One region of the Chitinolyticbacter meiyuanensis genome, then DNA from elsewhere that is predicted to be linked to it. Evidence: predicted binding sites of a transcription regulator. Region 1 holds the regulator's gene; the other holds the start of a gene.
What was found. Region 1 encodes FNR, which switches genes on or off when oxygen is low (the NO sensors DNR and NnrR bind a similar motif). Its sites were predicted from a motif close to TTGATNNNNATCAA; they were not measured.

Region 1 (5,518 bases):
AGCGCTGGACATCCAGCAACAGAACGCCCTGTCGTTGCTGGAAGCGCTGCCGCAGCCGGCGGCATACAACAACCCTGCGAACCTGGGGCAGAACATCGACGTGAAAGCGTGATGATTCGCCAGTTGCGGAGCAAGGCGGCCATGGCCGCCTTTTTTACCGCCTGTCGCCAAAATGCTGCGGCGCACAATGGGATGCTTGACGCCCGAGGCGAGGCCGTCAAGAATCCGAATTGATGCAATGCACAATCCTTGGAGTCTGACGATGTTCAACACCCATCAGTACAACGAAGCCAACCAAGCTGGTCTGGAAAAATCGCTGCGTTTGTCGCAGATCGCACTGAACGGGGTGGAACGCCTCGTCAGCCTGCAGCTGGGCTTGGCCCGTGAAGTTCTTGCCAATCAAGCTGAAGCCGCCAAGGCGCTATCCGAAGTGAAGGACGTGCAAGGTCTGGTATCGCTGCAAAAGCAGCTGGCGCAACCGTCGGTCGACAAGGCCCTCGATGCGGCCCGCTCGGTGTTCGACGTGGCCAGCGCTACCCAGCATGAACTCAATCGTCTGGTCGAAGAGCAGGTGCTCGGTTTCAACAAGACGCTGCTGAGCTCACTCGACAAGGCTGCCGAAGTGGCGCCGGCCGGTTCCGGTGCAGCAGTCGCTGTGTTTCGCAATGCCTTCGAAACGGCTGCCAGCACCTACGATGCCGTAGCGCGCAGCACGCAGAAGATTGCCGGTGAACTCACCCAAGCTGCCGTGGCCGGCGCCGAGCAAGCCGCCAAGGCGGTGGCCCAGCCGAGCAAGGCCGTGGCCTGATCGACCCTATCCCCGTTGTTCTGTTGAGGGCAGCCTTACCGGCTGCCCTTTTTTACGTCTGGTTTTGCGGGTAGAGCGTGCTGATGGCGAGTGCGAGGCGGGTTGCCAGTTCGTGCTCGGCGGGCTGCTTGGCCAGATACGCTGCGGCCAGCAGTTGCAACTGATGCTGGGTATGGCTCGCCAATGCTTGCCAGCTTGCCGGATCAAAATGCGCAGTGCCGTGGGGCCCTCGTTCAGCCAGCCAGGCAACGACCTGCTGCTGTTGCTCGGCCCACAATGCGTTGGCTGTGCCGATGAAAGCCCCAGCACCATCGCTGCCGACATGCAGCCAGCCAGCCGGAGTGGGTGAAAGGGCATCTAGCCAGGGAATGGCGCGCTGCAGCGCACTGGCGTGGCCACCTACGGCCAGCATCCAGCCCAGGCGCTCGGCTGCAGGGTGGTCGAGCATGATGGCGATGTCGACGCTGAAGGGCGGTGGCTTGGAGCAGGCAATGCCCCCTACATTCAGATGCAGCGCTTCCGCGGCCCAGGGGGAGGGTGGTGTTTCGCCTGACCAGTCTGCCGGGCAGCCGGCGCGGCTCAGGCGGGCAAGCAAGCGCTCGCGTAGCCCCGTCGGCGCAGTCAGGCAGACGGGGCCCATGGCCTTAGCCCTGGCAGCTGTTGACCAGCTGCCGCAGCGAATCGATCTGCACGATCTCGATCAGTCGGTTCTGGACCTTGATGAAGCCTTGATCCTGGAATTTGGAGAGCGTGCGGCTCACTGTTTCCAGCTTGAGGCCGAGGTAGCTGCCGATTTCCTCGCGCGTCATCCGCAGGTGGAAGCTGGATGATGAATAGCCACGCAGCGCAAACCGTTGCGACAGGTTGAGCAGGAAGGCGGCGATGCGCTCCTCGGCCTTCATGTTGCCGAGCAGCAGCATCACCCCGTGGTCGCGCACGATTTCGCGGCTCATCACCTTGTACAGATGGTGTTGCAGCGCCGGCATCTTGCGCGCGAGTTCTTCCATTTCGGTGAACGGTAGCTCGCAGACCTGGCTGTCTTCCAGTGCCACGGCATCGCAGGTGTGGTGATCGGTGCTGACGGCGTCGAGCCCGATCAGGTCGCCGGTCATGTGAAAGCCGGTAACCTGTTCACGGCCATCCTCGGAGACCACACTGGTCTTGAAGAAGCCGAGCTTGACCGCGTAGAGCGCCCGGAACGGCTCGCCGCTGCGATAAAGCGCTTCGCCACGCTTGATGGGCCGCCCCTGGGTGACGAGCTCATCCACCTGCTTCATCTCGTCGGCGGATAGGCCGATGGGCAGGCAGAGTTCGCGCAGGCTGCAGGTAGAGCAGGCCTGGCGTAAATGCTTGATGCTGATGTCTTGCACCGGGATGGTGGAAAGCATGGGAATCCCTGGGTTGATGGCCATCCGGCGGTATGCCGTAGGGCGGCTGATTGTGCCTTGATCCCGATCAACGAGGTGCCCCGACACCGCACGTTAAGCTGGTCGACCCTGCAAACAGAACGGATGACCGCGGTGACGCACGCATATGCCGGGCTGCAACAAGCCGAATTCGATCGCGACCTGATTGTCCGCTATGACGGCCACGGGCCGCGCTATACCTCCTACCCCACTGCGGATCGTTTCGGACCGCTGCAGGCCGCTGCCTGGCAGCAGGCCGTCATTGCGCGCCAGCCGGGATCGGCGACAAAACCGCTTTCATTATATTTCCACCTGCCATTCTGCGACACGATTTGTTACTACTGCGCCTGTAACAAGGTGATCACGCGCCGCCGCGATCAGGCCGAGCCCTACCTCGGCTACCTGGAGCACGAGCTGGCCTTGACTGCCGACTTGATCGAGCAGCGGCCCCGAGCGCAGCAGTTGCACTTGGGAGGCGGTACGCCGACCTTCTTCAGCGATGCGCAGCTGGCCCGGCTGATGGCGGCTGTGCGTCGGCATTTCGAGCTCGATCCAGCAGGCGAATATGCCATCGAGATCGATCCGCGCAAGGTGGGCGTGCAGACCATGGCTGCGCTTGCGGAGATGGGGTTCAATCGTGTCAGCATCGGCGTGCAGGATTTCGACCCGGCTGTACAACGCGCAGTGAACCGGGTGCAGGGCGAGGCGGAAACCGCAGCGGTGATCGCCGCCGCGCGTGCCAACGGCTTTCGCTCGATCAGCCTCGACCTGATCTATGGCCTGCCGCTGCAAACCCGCGAAACCATGGCGCGCACGCTGGAACGCGTGGTCGCGTTGCGCCCGCACCGCATCGCGCTCTACAACTACGCGCACCTGCCGGAGCGCTTCCCGCCCCAGCGTCGCATCGATGCCCAGGCGCTGCCGGATGCTACTACCAAGCTCGATATCCTGGCCGACAGCATCGCGGCACTGCAGGCCGCAGGCTACGTCTACATCGGCATGGACCACTTCGCGCTGCCAGACGATGATCTCGCCCTCGCGCAGCGGCGCGGCCATCTGCATCGCAATTTCCAGGGCTATTCCACCCACGCCGATTGCGACTTGCTGGCCTTTGGCGTATCGGCCATCGGCATGGTGGGCGGCCACTACGCGCAGAACGCCCGCAAGCTTGACGACTACTACGCCGCACTCGATGCCGGCCAGTTGCCGACGGTGCGTGGCTATGCCATGTCGCGCGACGACCTGTTGCGCCGGGCGGTGATCCAGGCGCTGATGTGCCAGTTCCAGTTGTCGTTCGAGTCGTTCGAACCGGCCTACATGATTGATTTTTCGGTGTACTTTGCGGAAGAATTGCGACGCCTGCAGCTGCTCGAGATCGATGGCCTTGTCGTGCTGCGGCCGGATGGCATCGATGTGACGCCACGTGGCCGCCTGCTGGTGCGGACCATCGCCATGGTCTTCGACCGTTTCCTCATCCGCCAGCAACCCATCGTCGCCTATTCCCGCCTGATCTGATCCATGCTCGACCCCGCCCTGTTTTCGCTGTTCATTGCCGGACTGGTCGGTGGCGGCCACTGCCTTGGCATGTGTGGTGGGGTGGTCACCGCATTCACTTTGCAGCTGCCACCCGGGCCGCGCTGGCCGTATCTGCTGGGCTTCAATGTCGGGCGCCTGCTGGGCTACGGGCTGATCGGGGCGATTGCCGGCGCTGTCGGCAGTATTCCGGGCCTGCTTGCGCTGACGCTGGTGAAGACCGTGCTCTGGTGGCTGGCCAACCTGTTGCTGATCGTGATGGGCTGCTATATCGCTGGCTGGGCGGCATGGTTCACCCGCCTGGAAAGGCTAGGCGTGCCAGTCTGGGCGCGGGTGCAACCACTGCTGCGCCGTTTGTTGCCGATCCGATGGTTCTGGCAGGCCCTGGTGGCGGGCGCGCTGTGGGGGTGGCTGCCCTGTGGCTTGGTCTATACGGCCAGCCTTTCTGCGCTGGCAAGTGGTTCGACAGAAAATGGGATTTTGCTGATGTTGGCCTTTGGGTTGGGCACGCTGCCCAACCTGATGCTGATCGGCGCGGCGGCTGGGCGCTTACGGGCTTGGCTTGGCTATCGCTGGCTTCGGTCTATATTGGGTTTGTTGTTGATCGTGGTCGGCGTCTGGCGACTGGTTGCCGGGCTGCACTAGACCTACTTCCATCGGAAGCCCTATCCACAAAGCGGATGCCATGCTCTAAACTGCTCCGCTAAATTTGCTTACTAACAAGAAACAGTAGCTTTGGGGAGTGGCGTCGGATGCCTACGCCAATTTTGGTGGTCGACGATTCGGTCATGGCGCGCAAGATGCTGATCAAGGCCTTGCCACCGTCATGGGATGTTGAAATCACGCAGGCCGGCAACGGCATCGAAGCCTTGGCCGCGTATCGCGCCGGCAAGGCTGAGGTCATGTTCCTGGACCTGACCATGCCCGAGATGGACGGCTATACCGTGCTGGAAACGCTGCAGCGCGAAGGGCTCAACAGCTTTGTCGTCGTGGTTTCGGCCGATATCCAGCCCATGGCGCGCGAACGCGTTCGCCAGCTGGGGGCCGTGGCCTTCGTCAAGAAGCCGGTCGATGCCGCGCAGATCGAAGCGATCTTGCGCGAATACGGCATTTCGCTCTGACAGCGGGGACTATGATGATCGATCATCTGTTGCTCACCCCGGACCAGCGCGACGCGCTGCAGGAAGTCACCAACATCGCCATGGGGCAGGCCGGCTCCCAGCTGGCGCAGATCCTTGAATCCTTCGTGCAGCTGTCGGTGCCGCGCATCAACATCACCGAATCGGCTGCAATTTCCACCGGCATCGTCCAGCTCGTCGGCACACCGCAGTCGGTGACTGCGGCGCGCCAAGCCTTCAATGGCACGCTGCGCGGCGAAGCCATGGTCATCTACGACCAGGACGGCTGCCGCGATCTGGCCGACCTGATGGGCTATGAAGACGCGCTCGATGGCGCGGCGGACCGCGAGCTGCTGCTTGACGTGAGCAATGTGCTGGTCGGCGCCTGCCTCAATGGCATTGCCGAATTGCTGCAGGCCAAGCTCAGTTTTTCGGCGCCGACCATCATGGCGGAGAACGTCGAGGTCGGGCGGCTGATCAATCCGCAGCAGCTGACCTGGAACTACGCGCTCCTGGTGGAAGTGCACTTCACGCTCGAGGTGCGCGATTTCACCTGCCACCTGCTGACCCTGATGCCCGAGGAGTCCATCCTCACGCTCAAATCCGCGCTCGACGCCTTCATGGAAAACTTTTGATGACGGTATCGCTGGCCG
Region 2 (5,518 bases), 200 kb from region 1:
GTGGCCACGCCGAGATCCCAGCCGCCGGTGAGGGCAAAGCCCAGCATCAGAAGGACGATCAGCCCCCACCACACCAGTTTCAGCGTTTCATAGTCGAGCATGGTCATCCCCTTACGATGCGTTCGATTGCGCAGCCAGCGCGCTCTGGGTTTGAGCACCGGTCTCGCGGAAGTAGCGACCGGTATGCAGGCTCGATGGCCCCAGGCGGATGTACTTCAGCATCAGATACATCTCGATGGCGAACAGCAGCACGTACATCGTCAGCAGCCCGATCAGGCTGAACCACACCTGGCCGGCATCGACGGCCGAGGCCGATAGGAAGGTCGGCAGCACGCCGGAGATCGTCCAGGGCTGGCGACCGTACTCGGCGACGAACCAGCCTGCCATGATGGCCACCCATGGCAGCGGAATCGACACCACGGCGAGCTTGAGCAGCCAGCGCTGCGGCGCGAGGTTCTTCCTGGCGAGGAACCAGAACGACGCGGTGAAGATGAACAGGAACAGGATGCCGAGTCCCACCATCACCCGGAACGACCAGAACAGTGGCGCCACGCGCGGAATCGTATCGCCCGCCGCCGCATTGATCTGCGCCGGAGTGGCATCGACCACGTTGGGCGTGTACTTCTTCAGCAGCAGGCCAAAACCGAGGTCCATCTTGTGGCGCTCGAACTGGCGCTTCAGATCCTCGGTCGCCGTACCGGCGCGCAAGGCCACCAGCGCCTCGTAGGCCAGCATGCCACTCTTGATGCGCGCCTCATGTTCGCGGCGCAGCTCCTTAATGCCGATCACCGGCTGATCCACCGAGCGGGTGGCGATCAGGCCAAGCACATAGGGGATGCGTACTGCATAGTCGGTGCGCTCCTCTTCCTGGTTGGGCAGGCCAAACGCGGTGATCGCCGCCGGCGCCGGGTGGGTATCCCATTCCGCCTCGATCGCGGCGAGCTTCACCTTCTGCACTTCGCCGGTGGTATAGCCCGATTCGTCGCCCAGCACGATCACCGAACAGACCGACGCCAGGCCGAAGCCCGCTGCCACCGCGAACGAGCGCAGCGCAAAGCCGGTGTCGCGCGCCTTCAACAGATACCAGGCCGATACGCCGAGCACGAACATCGACGCCGCCACGTAGCCCGCCGCCAGCGTATGCACGAACTTGGCCTGCGCTACCGGGTTGAAGATCACCTCGGCGATGCTGACAAGCTCCATGCGCATGGTCTGGTAATTGAACTCGGCGCCGACCGGGTTCTGCATCCAGCCGTTGGCGATCAATATCCACAGTGCGGAAAGGTTGGAACCCAGCGCCACCAGGAAGGTGACGAACAGATGCTGCACCTTGGAGAGCCGGTTCCAGCCGAAGAAGAACAGACCAACGAAGGTGGACTCCAGGAAGAACGCCATCAGCCCTTCGATCGCCAGCGGCACGCCGAAGATGTCGCCGACGTAGTGCGAGTAGTAGGCCCAATTGGTGCCGAACTGGAACTCCAGCGTCATCCCGGTGGTGACACCCATGGCGAAGTTGATGCCGAAGAGCTTGCCCCAGAAGCGGGTCATGTCCTTGTAGATCTGCTGGCCAGTCATGACGTAGACCGATTCGCAGATCACCAGGATCCAGGAAAGCCCGAGCGTGAGCGGGACGAACAGAAAGTGGAACATCGCGGTCAAGCCGAATTGCAGCCGCGACAACTCCACCACTTCAAGGGCGGGCAGCATGGGTATCCTCGGGAAGAGAGCCGTTGGCCGATCGGGCCTCGGGCCGGGTTGAAGCCGCCGCAGCCGGGCCGATCAGCTGCTGGCTGATGGCCGACTGCGGCACCGACATTTTCTTGGTACGGGTCAGCGGCTCGGAGAACCACAGCGTCTTGGCGCCCCAGAGCAGCGCGATCTTCAGTAGCAGCACCAGCGTGATCTCCGCCCAGAGCGGCAGGCCGGTGCGCAGCACACCCGGTTTCATTTCAGCCCTCGCCACGCAGGCGATCGGTGAAGCCGAGCACCTTCTGCACCTTGGCGCCCAGCCGCATCAGCCCGGCCAGTGTTTCGGGCGAGAGGCGCTGCACCTCGTCGAACCAGGCGGTGGCCATCTCGATCAATTCGTACATCTCGCGCATGCGGCCTTGGGCGTAGCGCTCCTCGTCGGTCTGCGGCGTTTCCAGCAAGGCTTCACGCAGCATCGACAGCGTGGGCTCAATCTCGCGGCGGCGCTTTTCCTCGGCCAGCGTGCGGAAGATCTCCCAGATATCCTTCGGCGCCTCGAAATAATCGCGTCGATCGCCCGAGCGATGGATAAGCTTGGCCAGGCGCCAGCCCATCAGTTCTTTCATCCCCATGCTGACGTTGGAACGGGAAAAGCTCAGCGTTTCGGCGATCTCGTCGGCGTTCAACGCCAGCGGCGAAATGAACAACAGCGCGTAGATCTGGCCCACGGTGCGGTTGATGCCCCAGCGGCTGCCCATCTCGCCAAAGTGCAGGACAAAGCGTTCGGTCAGTGGTGTGAGTTGCATTTTGTGAAGTTTCAAGAATTTTTGAAAATTGTAAATTCGAGTTTGATCTGGATCAAGCCCCCGATTGAACCTCCGCCACCCTTCCCCTCTCGGAACCCCCGCATTGCATGGCCGACAGCGCGCGAAACAGCTAGCATCGCGGCACTGCAAACCCAATCCCTGCAATGCAAGCTCTTGCCATCACCCTCAACGGCGCAGCTTTGTCCGCCAGCCTGATCATGGCCATTGGCGCGCAGAATGCGTTCGTGCTGCGCCAGGGCATCGCCCGGCAGCAGGTGTTGCTCACTGCCCTGACCTGCTCGCTATGCGATCTGGTGCTGATGAGTACCGGCGTCGCCGGCATGGGCGCGCTGCTCACCCGATTCCCACAGCTGCAGTTCTGGATGGCGATCGCCGGCGCGGTATTCGTCGCGGGGTATGGCGTGCTGGCGCTGCGCAAGGCGCTGAAGCCCACGCCATTGACGTTGACCACCCAGCAGGGCCTCGCCCGGCCTGGCGCAGTGGTGCTGGCCGGCATCGGCTTCTCGGTGCTTAACCCGCACGCCATTCTCGATACCGTGGTGCTGGTCGGGGGCATCGGCGCACAGCAGCCGCTGGCGGCACGCCCCTGGTTTCTGCTGGGTGCCGTCGGCTATGCCTTTGCCTGGTTCTTCACCCTGGCCTTCGGTGCCAGCCGACTCACGCCGCTGTTTCGCAAACCTGCCGCTTGGCGCGTGCTTGATCTCGTCATCGCCGGCATGATGTTCGCCATCGCCATCTCGCTGCTGCACCAAGCCCGGCTCATTTGACCCGACAAGCCGCTGGCAAGCCGACCAGCAGGCACTAAGCTGATTCCATGACGACCTCGCCGACCCGCTGCGCCTGGTGCAGCACCGATCCCCTCTACCAGGCCTACCACGATCAGGAATGGGGCGTGCCCTGCCGCGACAGCCAAGCGCTGTTCGAACTGCTGTGCCTGGAGGGTGCGCAGGCGGGGCTGTCCTGGATCACCGTACTGAAGAAACGCGCACGCTACCGCGAGGTGTTCGACGGTTTCGACCCACAACGCATGGCCGGCTATGGCGACGACAAGGTCGCCGCCTTGCTGCTTGACCCAGGCATCGTGCGCAATCGCGCCAAGGTGGCCGCCTTTATCGGCAACGCCAGGGCTTGGCTGGCCTTGCGCGATGATGGCATCGACTTCGCCCAGTGGATCTGGGGTTTCGTCGACCATGCGCCGCAGCTGAGCCACCCCACTACACTTGCCGACGTACCAGCACGTACCGCCACGTCGGATGCCATGAGCAAAGCGCTGCAGGCACGCGGCTTCAAGTTCGTCGGCAGCACCATCTGTTATGCCTTCATGCAGGCCGCCGGCCTGGTGAACGATCACACCCGCGACTGCTGGTGCGCACCAGCCCCGGCATGACGGCAACATGTAAGAAAACGCAGTTCATCAGGGCAATACCGGGTATCTGGCCTGCCACCTTGTAAGTTAAAGTAACGGCTTATATAGCTATCCGCTACTGGAGAACACGATGAAGATCAGCCAGCGCATCCTGCTTTTGATCGGGGTGGCCATCCTAGCGCTCTGCGTGGTGGGCGGCATCGCCTTCGTGCAGTTGAGCCGCACCGAAACCTCGATCACGCACCTGGCCGACGAATCGCTCGCTGGGCTGGAGAAGCTCTACGCGGTGAACAACAGCTACAAGGTGCAGCAGCTGGTGCTCTACCAGCTGGGCGGCTCCTTCGATGCGAGCTTGCGCCAGAAGCTCAACGCCTCGCTCGAAAACAACACCAAGACCATCCAGGAAAACCTCAAGACCTACGAAACCACGGTGGTCTCCACCGAAGAGCGCCAGCTGTACAGCGCCTTCCAGCCCAAGCTCGCCGCATTCAACGCCGCCGCCGCCGAGGTGATCCAGCAGGCCGATGATTTTGGCGATGTAGCGGCCTCGCTTGGCAAGATGCGCGAAGCCGCCCTTGCCGCCGAGACATCGCTGCAGCAGCTCGTCGCCTACAACGTCAAGCGCGGCCAGGTTTACCGGGCCGAGGTCGAGGCCAGCCAACGCAACGGCAAGATCCTGTTCACCGTTGTCATCCTCGCCGCCGTGGCCGGCCTCGCGGTGTTCGGCACCATCCTGTTGCGCGCGATCACCGGCCCGCTGACGCGAATGCAGCAGACCGTCACCGACATCGGTCAATCACTCGATTTCACCCGCCGCGTGCAGGTATCGAGCAATGACGAGATCGGCCAGACCGTGACCGCCTTCAACGGCCTGATCGAACGCCTGCAGCGCAGCCTGCGCGAAGTCAGCGGCAAGATCACCGAAGTCTCGGGTTCCGCCAACCAGCTGTCGCAAACCGCCAATGAACTGTCGCAGACCGCCCACCACGCCAGCGAAGCAGCCTCCAACATGGCCGCTACCGTCGAGGAGGTCACCGTCAGCATCAACCACGTGGCCGATCGTTCCGGCGAAGCCGACCAGCTGTCACGCAAGTCCGGCCAACTGGCCCAGGATGGCGGCCACGTGATCGAGGGCACCGTCGCCAAGATCGATGGCATCGCCGACACCGTGCGTGCCGCCGCCGACGAGATCGCCGCGCTGCAGGCCAAGAGCGCCGACGTCTCCGCCGTGGTGAACGTCATCAAGGAAATCGCCGACCAGACCAATCTGCTGGCACTGAATGCTGCCATCGAAGCCGCACGAGCCGGCGAACAGGGCCGCGGCTTCGCGGTGGTGGCCGACGAAGTCCGCAAGCTTGCCGAGCGCACCTCGCAATCCACCCAGGAAATCGCCGGCACCATCCTCGCCATCCAGCAAGGTGCAGATTCCGCGGTGGCACGGATGCAGAATGCCGTCGGCCAGGTCGAGGAAGGCGTCGGCGAAGCCCGTGCCGCCGGCGATGCCATCCGCCAGATCCGCCAAGGTTCCGGCGAGGTGGTCGCACGCGTGGCCGATATCAACGGCGCCATCCGCGAGCAGAGCGTTGCCAGCAACAACATCGCCCAGGTAGTCGAACGCATCGCACAGATGGCCGAG

Region 2: FLM21_RS07325 (GbsR/MarR family transcriptional regulator) is a predicted target of FNR. The motif match lies at 2,538-2,551, and genes of this name have one in related genera.

Annotation. Positions count from the first base shown of each region.
Region 1 is NZ_CP041335.1:1,723,849-1,729,366, forward strand. It holds gene FLM21_RS08415 (YjfB family protein) at 1-112, shown strand, start outside; gene FLM21_RS08420 (phasin family protein) at 263-808, shown strand; gene FLM21_RS08425 (hypothetical protein) at 861-1,448, opposite strand; gene fnr (fumarate/nitrate reduction transcriptional regulator Fnr) at 1,453-2,196, opposite strand; gene hemN (oxygen-independent coproporphyrinogen III oxidase) at 2,320-3,729, shown strand; gene FLM21_RS08440 (sulfite exporter TauE/SafE family protein) at 3,733-4,392, shown strand; gene FLM21_RS08445 (response regulator) at 4,500-4,868, shown strand; gene FLM21_RS08450 (chemotaxis protein CheC) at 4,880-5,500, shown strand; gene FLM21_RS08455 (GGDEF domain-containing protein) at 5,500-5,518, shown strand, end outside.
Region 2 is NZ_CP041335.1:1,519,996-1,525,513, reverse strand. It holds gene cydB (cytochrome d ubiquinol oxidase subunit II) at 1-101, opposite strand, end outside; gene FLM21_RS07335 (cytochrome ubiquinol oxidase subunit I) at 112-1,707, opposite strand; gene FLM21_RS07330 (hypothetical protein) at 1,691-1,948, opposite strand; gene FLM21_RS07325 (GbsR/MarR family transcriptional regulator) at 1,950-2,495, opposite strand; gene FLM21_RS07320 (LysE/ArgO family amino acid transporter) at 2,660-3,283, shown strand; gene FLM21_RS07315 (DNA-3-methyladenine glycosylase I) at 3,331-3,903, shown strand; gene FLM21_RS07310 (methyl-accepting chemotaxis protein) at 4,013-5,518, shown strand, end outside.